Regions from separate parts of the Limnobaculum parvum genome, predicted to be linked through region 3. Evidence: riboswitches for the same ligand, from Rfam matches in the RefSeq annotation. Region 3 holds a riboswitch; each other region holds the start of a gene.

Region 1 (3,277 bases), 1.5 Mb from region 3:
CGATCGTTTTTTAATTGATTCATTATTTTTATCCTTCTGGTATTGCGCGCATTGTAACATGCAACAAGCTCTTCCAATATAAAGAGGGCATATTACTATATCTACCCCATATCCTAATCGGCAAAATGCTAATCATCATGCTCAGATCGACATAATGCGATGGTATCTTCAATCAATCGACGCGCTATCGTACCCGGAGGAGGAAGTTGAGGAAGATTGTCATAGCGAAACCAGTCAGCATCCAGCAATTCTGAAGTATCGATTTTCAGTTCTCCGCCCGCGTAATCAGCTAAGTAAGCCATCATCAGGGAGTGTGGAAACGGCCAAGGCTGAGAGGAGATATAGCGCAGATTAGTCACCTGCAAATTACTCTCTTCTTGTACTTCTCGGGCTACCGCTTGCTCCAGTGTTTCCCCCACTTCAACAAAGCCAGCCAGTGCGGTGTAAATCCCCCTCGATGGCGGTTATGTTGCGCCAGTAAAATCCGGTCTTCACGACGGATCGCAACGATAATGCAAGGGGCAATTTGCGGATAGTTGCGCTGGCGGCAGTTATTGCACAAACAGGCCCACTCCCGATCGCTGCTATACATAGGATGACCACAGTAGCCACAGAACTTATGTGCCCGATAGAATTCCTCTAGCTGAACCGCTCTGCCTGCAAGTTGAAACAATCCACGGTCTTCATTTAGCAATTGCCGAACCGAAGCCATATCCCTTGAGCGTTCTTTACATACCAGCCAAACAGACTCACTTTGCCACTCACCAATTCGATGGGCTTTTTCACCGGATAAGCCAAAATCTTTAGCACTACCACAGGGAACCTCACCTTTTGGCAACCATAATTTCCCGGCGTGGCTCAATAACCACCAGCCAGATTCATTACCTTGTAGTTGTTGTTCCATAAACGTTTTGCTCAACCTCTTAATTTGCTGGCAATCTAACAACAATAGATTTACATTACTTTAACTTGCTATTTTACTAACAGCCATCACTCTGGAAACACTATGCTAAACCAACTCGAAAGCTTAGCCGAGCGCGTGGGCGGCAAAATCAAACTGATTGATCAGTGGTTAGAATCACGTAAAAACCTACTGGTTACTTATTACCGTCTTGTTGGTATTAAGCCAAATAAAGAAAAAAATGTCCCTCTCGATGAGAAAGCCCTAATCGATTTTGGACACCATCTGGTGGACTATCTCTCCTCTTGCCATTTTCATATTTATGACAAAGTCATTACTCAGGAAGAGGGCGCCAGTAGCCCAAATCTGCTTATTGGCCAAAAAGCCTACCCGAGATTAGAAGAGAATACCCAAAAGATTATGGCGTTCTACGACAATTATGTCGAAAAGGGCATCAACGAAGACACCATATTACAACTGCATGAAGATCTTTCAACCGTTGGTGAACTGTTGGAAAGACGCTTCTCGCTGGAAGATAAACTGATTCAGGAAGCGACCAATAGCTGGCTTAGCCATCACTCATCCACTGCATCAGAAAAATAACTAAAGGTGGTGCTAATTTCTGGCACCATTTGAGTATAAACCGAGCGGGAAAACCACTTATGGTTTTTGTTAGCTGACTTATACTGTGTTGTATCACTGTGTTTGGTGATTAATCTTGTCGGAGTGCCTAGTGCCACCTAGTGACACAGGCTGAGACCGTTAATTCGGGATCCGCGGAACCTGATCGGGCTAATACCCGCGAAGGGAACAAGAGTAATATCATTCAGATAAACCGAAAACGTTTAACGCCTTTTCGGCTTTATCATTACTCCCTCTCCGAGCTCCGGACAAGCAATCCTTAATGATATTAGGAGCTTGCTATGTCTAACCGAAGAACCCAACGCGCTCAGGCGCAGCAATTTATTGACCAGCTACAGGGAAGCGCCTTTCCCAATTCAAAACGTATCTATCTGCAAGGCTCACAAGCCGATTTGCGTGTTCCCATGCGTGAAATTCAGTTATCACCAACGCTGGTGGGTGGCCACCAAGAAAATCCTGAATATCAGGACAATGAAGCCATACCGGTTTACGATACTTCAGGTCCCTATGGCGATCCTCTGGCAACGCTGGATGTTCGACAAGGGCTATCAACGCTACGGAAAAACTGGATCGAACAACGTGGTGATTCTGAGTTTTTGCCTCAGGTCAGCTCACTCTTTACCCAAAAAAGGTTGGCTGACGAAGGGTTAGACCATCTGCGTTATACGCATCTCCCCGCACCCCGCAAAGCCAAACCCGGCAAACGCGTTACCCAGTTACACTACGCCAGAGCGGGTATCGTAACCCCAGAGATGGAATTTATTGCCATCCGCGAAAATATGGGGCGGGAACGGATTCGCACCGAGGTATTGAAGCAACAACACCCAGGGCAAAACTTTGGTGCCGTATTGCCGGACAATATCACCCCGGAATTTGTCCGTAATGAGGTAGCGTCAGGCCGAGCCATCATTCCTCTGAATATTAACCACCCAGAATCAGAACCCATGATTATCGGCCGAAATTTTCTGGTAAAAGTGAACGCTAACATTGGTAATTCAGCACTGACCTCCTCTATTGAAGAAGAAGTCGAGAAACTGGTTTGGTCTACCCGCTGGGGCGCCGATACGGTAATGGACCTCTCTACCGGGCGCTATATTCATGAAACACGCGAATGGATTATTCGTAACAGCCCGGTGCCTATCGGTACCGTCCCCATTTATCAGGCTCTAGAAAAAGTTAACGGTATTGCTGAAAACCTCAGTTGGGAAGTATTTAAAGACACGCTGATCGAGCAGGCTGAACAAGGCGTCGATTACTTCACCATTCATGCCGGAGTGCTGCTACGTTATGTGCCGATGACCGCCAATCGCCTGACGGGAATTGTCTCTCGGGGTGGCGCTATCATGGCGAAATGGTGCTTATCTCACCATCAGGAGAACTTTCTCTATCAACACTTTGGCGAAATCTGTGAGTTATGCAGCCAGTACGATGTTGCACTTTCGCTGGGTGACGGCCTGCGCCCCGGCTCCATTCAGGATGCCAATGATGAAGCACAGTTTGCAGAACTAAAAACACTCGGTGAACTCACCAAAATCGCTTGGGAGTATGACGTTCAGGTAATGATTGAAGGCCCTGGTCATATTCCCATGCACATGATTCGCCAAAACATGACCCTTGAGTTAGAGCACTGCCATGAAGCCCCCTTTTATACCTTAGGGCCACTGACAACCGATATCGCCCCGGGATACGACCACTTTACCTCCGGGATTGGTGCTGCCCTGATAGGCTGGTTTG
Region 2 (3,277 bases), 1.8 Mb from region 3:
GGCGGCATTGTTTCTGCCATGCCGGTACATGAAGGCGACATTGTTAACAAGGGACAGGTGCTGGCCCAGCTCGATCCTAAACGTTTCCAGTCTAACTATGGTGAGGCGGCATCACGGGTTAGAACTCTGCGAGCCTCTGCAGAGCGTTTGCGTTCTGAATTGACTGGGGCACCGCTGGAATTCAGTCCCGATACATTACAGGAACCAGAACTGGTGGCGCGGGAACGTCAACTGTATGAATCAAGGCGGCGTAATCGGGACGAAACGGTTTCCAACTTGCAGCGTTCGTACGATCTGGTTAACGCCGAACTGAAAATGACCCAGCCACTGATTGAAAAAGGGGCCGCCAGCCGGGTTGAAGTGATTCGCTTGCAGCGTCAGGCCTCTGAGTTACAGGGAAAAATTGATGAAGCACGTAATCAGTATGCGGTGCGGGCGCGTGAGGAACAGGTAAAAAATAACGCCGAGCTGGATGCCCAAATGGAGGGGATGACGGGCAAAGCCGATCAACTGGATCGCGCCACGCTCTATTCTCCGGTGCATGGTGTGGTAAAAGATATTCAGGTCACCACCGTGGGCGGCGTTTTGCCTCCGGGCGGTAAGTTAATGGAGATTGTGCCGCTGGAAGACCATCTGCTGATTGAAACCCGAATCAACCCGCGTGATATCGCGTATATTCGGCCAGATCTTCCGGCAACGGTCAAACTTACCGCTTACGACTCCTCTATTTATGGCAATCTGGATGGAACCGTGGTGGTGGTTTCACCGGATACCATACAGGATGAGGTGCGGCGAGATCAGTACTATTATCGGGTTTATGTACGCACCAAAAATGCCGATCTGCATAATAAAAACGGTAAGCGTTTTCCGATTATGCCCGGCATGGTTGCCAACGTAGAGATTAAAACCGGACAGAAGACGGTGCTGGATTATTTGATTAAACCGCTGAATAAGGTGCAGGAGGCATTGCGGGAACGTTAATGATTCCCCCGACAATGTCTTGATCCTTTGACTCAATCGTCTAATATGTTACTTCGACTCGGGGTGCCCTGTGCAACATGTACAGCGGCTGAGATATCACCCGTATTACCTGATCTGGATTATGCCAGCGTAGGGAAGTCACGGTATCCCACCGGTACTGCCTTCTTTAACGCCGGTTGGGAGCTTTATGAATTTATCTCACAACCTTCAACCTTTTCCCGCTTCTGCTGCGGCCCATTGGCTGACGCAACTACGAACCGCTTCCCCCTTAGTTCACTGCCTGACGAATCAGGTGGTGCAAAATTTTACCGCCAATGTTCTGCTGGCTTTAGGTGCTTCACCGGCAATGGTGGTGGCTCGACAAGAAGTCGGTGATTTTAGCGCGATTGCCAACGGGCTTCTGGTCAATGTGGGAACCCTGAATGAAACTCAGGCAGAAGCTATGTTGCTGGCCGTTGCGTCGGCAAATGGTGCGGGTGTTCCTTGGGTTTTGGATCCGGTAGCGGTCGGCGGACTGGGCTACCGTACCGACTTCGCCCGCCAATTACTGACCATGAAACCCACAGCCATTCGCGGTAATGCTTCCGAAGTTATGGCGCTGGCCGGTTTTAACTCAGCAGGACGCGGCGTTGACAGCACCGATGACTCTTTAGCTGCGCTACCCGCCGCCATCGAGTTAGCCAACCACAGTGGTGCCGTCGTGGCGGTGACCGGCGCTATTGATTATGTGACCGACGGTCAAACCTGCTATGCCTTACCTTTTGGCGATCCGTTAATGACCCGAGTGGTGGGAACGGGCTGCGCGTTATCGGCGGTAGTGGCCGCATTTTTATCACTGGATAAAGAGAAGGCTCTCGAGCTGGTTGCCAGTGCCTGCATGATGATGGCCTTTTGCGGTGGTATGGCTGCCGGAGCAGCGACCGGGCCGGGGAGTTTTGTTCCTCGTTTTCTTGATTTACTTTATCAACTGCAACCAGAACACCTGATGGGTAAAACATTATGAGAATTAATGCATTAACTATTGCCGGTACCGACCCCAGCGGCGGTGCTGGCATACAGGCTGACTTAAAAACCTTCTCTGCCTTGAGTGCTTATGGTACCAGCGTGATAACCGCGTTGGTTGCACAAAACACCCTCGGTGTGCAGTCAGTTTATCGCATTGAGCCTGATTTTGTGGCAGCCCAGCTTAGTTCGGTGCTGGACGATGTGCGTATCGACAGTGCCAAAATTGGCATGTTGGCCGAATCAGATATTGTACAGGTCGTGGCTGAGTCATTAAAACGCTACCCCATTCCTTATGTGGTGCTGGATACCGTGATGGTAGCGAAAAGTGGCGATCCGTTACTGGCTTTGGATGCAGTAGAGGCCATTCGCCGTCAGTTGTTGCCGATAGTTTCTCTGATTACGCCTAACCTACCGGAAGCTGCCGCTCTGCTTGATTGTCCTGTTGCCACCAGTGAGTCAGAAATGTTGGAGCAAGGGAAAGCGCTGTTAGGGATGGGCTGTTCGGCGGTGTTAATGAAAGGCGGTCATTTAAGTGAGGCGGAAAGCCCGGACTGGTTGATTACCCCACAGCAAACGCTGCGCTTTAGTGCCAAAAGAATCGCTACGAAACATACCCACGGAACCGGGTGTACGCTTTCCGCCGCGCTGGCAGCGTTACGCCCTCGCTGTGATAGCTGGGCGCAGACGGTACAAATGGCTAAAGATTATTTGCAGCAGGCATTGATCATGGCGGACAGTCTGGAAGTGGGGCACGGCATCGGCCCGGTACACCATTTTCATCGCTGGTGGTGATAATAAAATCTTCTGTAATTAACTAACGGGCTAGGCCCGACACACTCTATGGTTGAGTTCAGATGGTCTTCCGGTCGAGCACGAAACTAATATACGCGCTTTAGGTTTTACGACCGGATTGTCCATTGACGCTTATTTATTAGGTTTTCCTGTCAGGTAACAAACACAGTGAAGACTACAGACTGTGTTCCGTGACTTTTTCAGCGGAGCTTTCTTCCGATAACTGCTCACTGGCAACCATAGCCAGTGTGGTATCCAGCATACGGTTAGCAAATCCCCATTCGTTATCACACCATACCAGCATTTTTACCAGATGCTGACCGCTGACTCGGGTTTGTGTACCATCGACAATGGCGCTGTGCGGGTCGTGGTTGAAATCGGTGGAGACCAGCGGCAGTTCGGTATAATCCACAATACCCTGAAAGGTATGTTTAGCCGCCTGTACAAACAGTTGATTGACATCCTGTACGCTCACCGGTATTTCCAGCGTAACGCTCAG
Region 3 (3,277 bases):
GAAACGTTGGCTGAGAAGGACAATCGATAGGCAGCAGACCAGCTGAATTAATCCTAATAACGCCGCGCGCTGAGGATCAAAGTCGTAATGCAGCGCCTGATAAATTGCTAGCTCAACGGTGGTCGCTTTAGGGCCGCCACCGAGGGATAATACGGTAGCAAAGCTGGCAAAACATAGCATAAACACTAGCGCACCGGTTGGCAGAAGTTGGCGCTTTAGGGCTGGCCATTCAACAAAACGAAAACGCTGCCACGAGCTCATACCTAATTGAGCGGCGAGCTGGCGTTGTTCAACGGCAATACCTTCCAGCGATTGGAGAAGGAGCCGTGTCGCGAGAGGTAAATTGAAAAAAGCATGAGCCAGTAAAATGCCCTGTAATCCATAGGGTGAAAAAGCATAGTCTATCCCCAGAGCATTTAGCAAATTAGCCAGCCAGCCTCGTTGACCATATACGCTAAGTAAGCCAAAAACAGCGACCAGCACCGGTAATACTAGCGTCATTGCACACAGACGTAACATTAACGTTCTACCGATAAAACGCCGGCGGTAGAGTGCGCGGGCAACAAAAATAGCCGGTATCAGGGATACCAACACTGACAGGAATGCCTGCCAGAAGGTAAAGCGTACGACGTGCCACAGATAGCTATCATTCAATAGCTGTCGGATATCTCCTGCAGGAGAATAAAGCCATAGCGCAGCAAAAGCTGCAAGCGCAACGCTGAGGATCAGCGTTGCAGCAATCAAACCCGGCCAGAGCCAGGAAGGGATTAATGGCTGACGGCGTTTTGCCATGCCTGAATCCATGAACTACGGTGTTGTGCTACCTCTTCAGGGCTAAATTCCAGTGTTGCTGAAGGTTTTGCTGTTTGAGTGAAGGCTTCTGGGAGTGGAATATCAATAACCGGATACATCCAGTTGGTGGTTGGGATTTCCTGTTGGAATGCCGGCGTCATCATAAAAGCCATAAACTTAGCTGCTAACTCGGGCTGTTTGCTATTAGCCAGCAGACCTGCAACTTCAACCTGCATATAGTGACCTTCACTGAAGTTAGCCGCGACATAGCGATTATCTTTCTCTTCTATGATGTGGTAGGCCGGAGAGGTGGTATAGCTGAGGACTAAATCGGCCTCACCTTTAAGAAACAGGCCGTAAGCGTCACTCCAACCTTTGGTTACAGTGACTGTTTTCTTCGCCAGCTTTTGCCAGGCCTGTGGCGCTTTATCGCCGTACACTTTTTGCATCCACAACAGTAAACCGAGTCCTGGGGTGCTGGTGCGTGGATCCTGATAGATAATTCGCCACTGTTCCGGGCTTTCAATCAGCTCATTCAGGCTTTTGGGTGGTGTCTTTAATTTTTCCGTATTGTAGACAAAGGCAAAGTAGCCATAGTCATACGGGATAAAGGTATCGTCTTGCCAGCCGCCGGGTAGCGTCAGTGAGTGGGCATTTACATCCAGCTTGTGTGGGACAAACAGGCCGGATTGTTTCGCAGCAACCAGCAAATTATTATCTAATCCCAATACCATGTCTGCGGTACTTTTTTTACCTTCCATCTTTAAACGATTAAGCAATGAAACGCCATCAGCTAGCGGAACCAGTTTCAATTCGCATTGGCACTGTGCTTCAAAGACTTTCTTGATCTTCGGACCGGGGCCCCAGTCAGAAGCAAAAGAGTCATAGGTATAGACGGTTAACGTTGGACGGTTTTCTGCCCCATTGGCCAGAAACGGGCAAACGGCAAGAAACCCGATTGCGGTGATGAGTTTTTTAAACACTTTGCACTCCCCTAAATAGTTCAGTCGGAAACAAAGGTCTTTGAGTTGGTTAAGCTATTCAGTAGGCATAGGAAGAAACTGAACACACTCTCAAATCCCTCCGCCGGGATTAACCGGATCAGGTTCTACGGGTATGGTCTGGTGTGATTTCACACGTTAAACACATTCTCAGCTTTATGTCGCACCCCGTTGAGAAGGACACATTGTAGAGTCTGTTTTGTCCGTGGGGAAGGGGATTATTATCAGGAGTGAATACTAACTTATTTCATTATCGGTGGTTTTACGTGGATAGCGTATAGTGAGACGAAACAAAACGAGTGTCCGTTTGTTTAATGATTTCGGAGTCATAAATGAATGTTGTTATGTTGTTGTACCCTAATATGACGCAATTAGATCTAACGGGGCCATTTGAGGTGTTTTCCAGCGTTAAGCAATTTAATGTCCATCTGGTGTGGAAAACCCTTGAGCCAGTTAGGGATACGCACGGCCTGACAATCTTGCCAACGGTCACTTTACAACAATCTCCTCAAGCCGATATTCTTTTTGTTCCTGGTGGTCCAGGCCAGTTGGCGTTAATGGAAGATCAGCAAATACTTACTTTTTTACGCCAACAGGCAGAAGGCGCTCAGTATGTTACTTCGGTGTGTACTGGCTCTTTAGTTTTGGCGGCGGCTGGATTATTGAGCGGCTATCGTGCAACCAGCCACTGGCTTTCGCTTGAGCAACTGGCCTATTTTGACGTTGAGCCGGTGAATCAGCGAGTGGTGGTTGATGGTAATCGAGTAACGGGAGCCGGTGTGACTTCTGGTATTGATTTTGCCCTGACGTTATTGGGCAAAATAAGGGGACCGGAAGAAGCAAAAATGGTGCAACTCAGAATGGAGTATGATCCTGCACCACCCTTTGTTGGCGGGTCACCTGCTAGCGCAGAAATAGAGTTGGTTGATAGAATTCGTACAACGACTCAAGTATTTCAGCAACAGCGGCAGGCGGTGTCTGAGAAAGTCGCCAAAAAAGTACGGAAGTGAGAAAGAAAATAGCGAGATGCGCCTCTTGGTGCGACTCACTATTGTTTTTAATCGCCATTTATAAAAAAGATATTTATCAACAATAGTCATTAATATATTTTGCTTTATCGTTGAAGTGGTCTTTTTATTTCTATGAAAATAAGTCGATATTAAGACATCTCCTTATGGCGATCTTATCTATCGGTAGGATGCTAAGTGTTTACTCATTTTATTTAATTTTTTAATTATTCAGCCTTATTTAGGATGTAAAATTGGTTTAAATCAATAGAAATAAAAAAATTATTTGTGATAAAAATAAACTCGCCTTAAATATTTAAGGCTTTTTTTTCTATCAATATTTTTTATTGATTAATATATCCATAAAAGGGAATTATCATGCGTGAATTACAAAATAGTGAAATTGAGCAAGTGAGTGGTGCTTGGGCTGCAAACTTTAGTGATGCTATAGAAGGCGCTTTAGTTGGCCTTGGCGAT

Evidence for each region. A riboswitch is a leader RNA that binds a small molecule or an ion and turns the genes downstream of it on or off. The one in region 3 is predicted to bind thiamine pyrophosphate.
Region 1: it holds a riboswitch for thiamine pyrophosphate, as region 3 does, so the genes downstream of both, thiC (phosphomethylpyrimidine synthase ThiC) here and thiB (thiamine ABC transporter substrate binding subunit) in region 3, are expected to answer to the same signal.
Region 2: it holds a riboswitch for thiamine pyrophosphate, as region 3 does, so the genes downstream of both, thiM (hydroxyethylthiazole kinase) here and thiB (thiamine ABC transporter substrate binding subunit) in region 3, are expected to answer to the same signal.

What each region holds. Positions count from the first base shown of each region.
Region 1 covers NZ_CP029185.2:388,840-392,116, reverse strand. Annotated here, with positions in the region: gene hemE (uroporphyrinogen decarboxylase) at 1-23, opposite strand, end outside; partial or broken gene nudC (NAD(+) diphosphatase) at 129-904, opposite strand; gene rsd (sigma D regulator) at 1,007-1,504, shown strand; TPP riboswitch at 1,614-1,728, shown strand; gene thiC (phosphomethylpyrimidine synthase ThiC) at 1,825-3,277, shown strand, end outside.
Region 2 covers NZ_CP029185.2:1,023,603-1,026,879, forward strand. Annotated here, with positions in the region: gene HYN51_RS03885 (HlyD family efflux transporter periplasmic adaptor subunit) at 1-981, shown strand, start outside; TPP riboswitch at 1,031-1,134, shown strand; gene thiM (hydroxyethylthiazole kinase) at 1,169-1,984, shown strand; gene thiD (bifunctional hydroxymethylpyrimidine kinase/phosphomethylpyrimidine kinase) at 1,978-2,778, shown strand; gene epd (erythrose-4-phosphate dehydrogenase) at 2,954-3,277, opposite strand, start outside.
Region 3 covers NZ_CP029185.2:2,780,063-2,783,339, reverse strand. Annotated here, with positions in the region: gene thiP (thiamine/thiamine pyrophosphate ABC transporter permease ThiP) at 1-792, opposite strand, end outside; gene thiB (thiamine ABC transporter substrate binding subunit) at 768-1,775, opposite strand; TPP riboswitch at 1,853-1,974, opposite strand; gene HYN51_RS11650 (DJ-1/PfpI family protein) at 2,126-2,803, shown strand; gene HYN51_RS11645 (DUF5862 family protein) at 3,179-3,277, shown strand, end outside.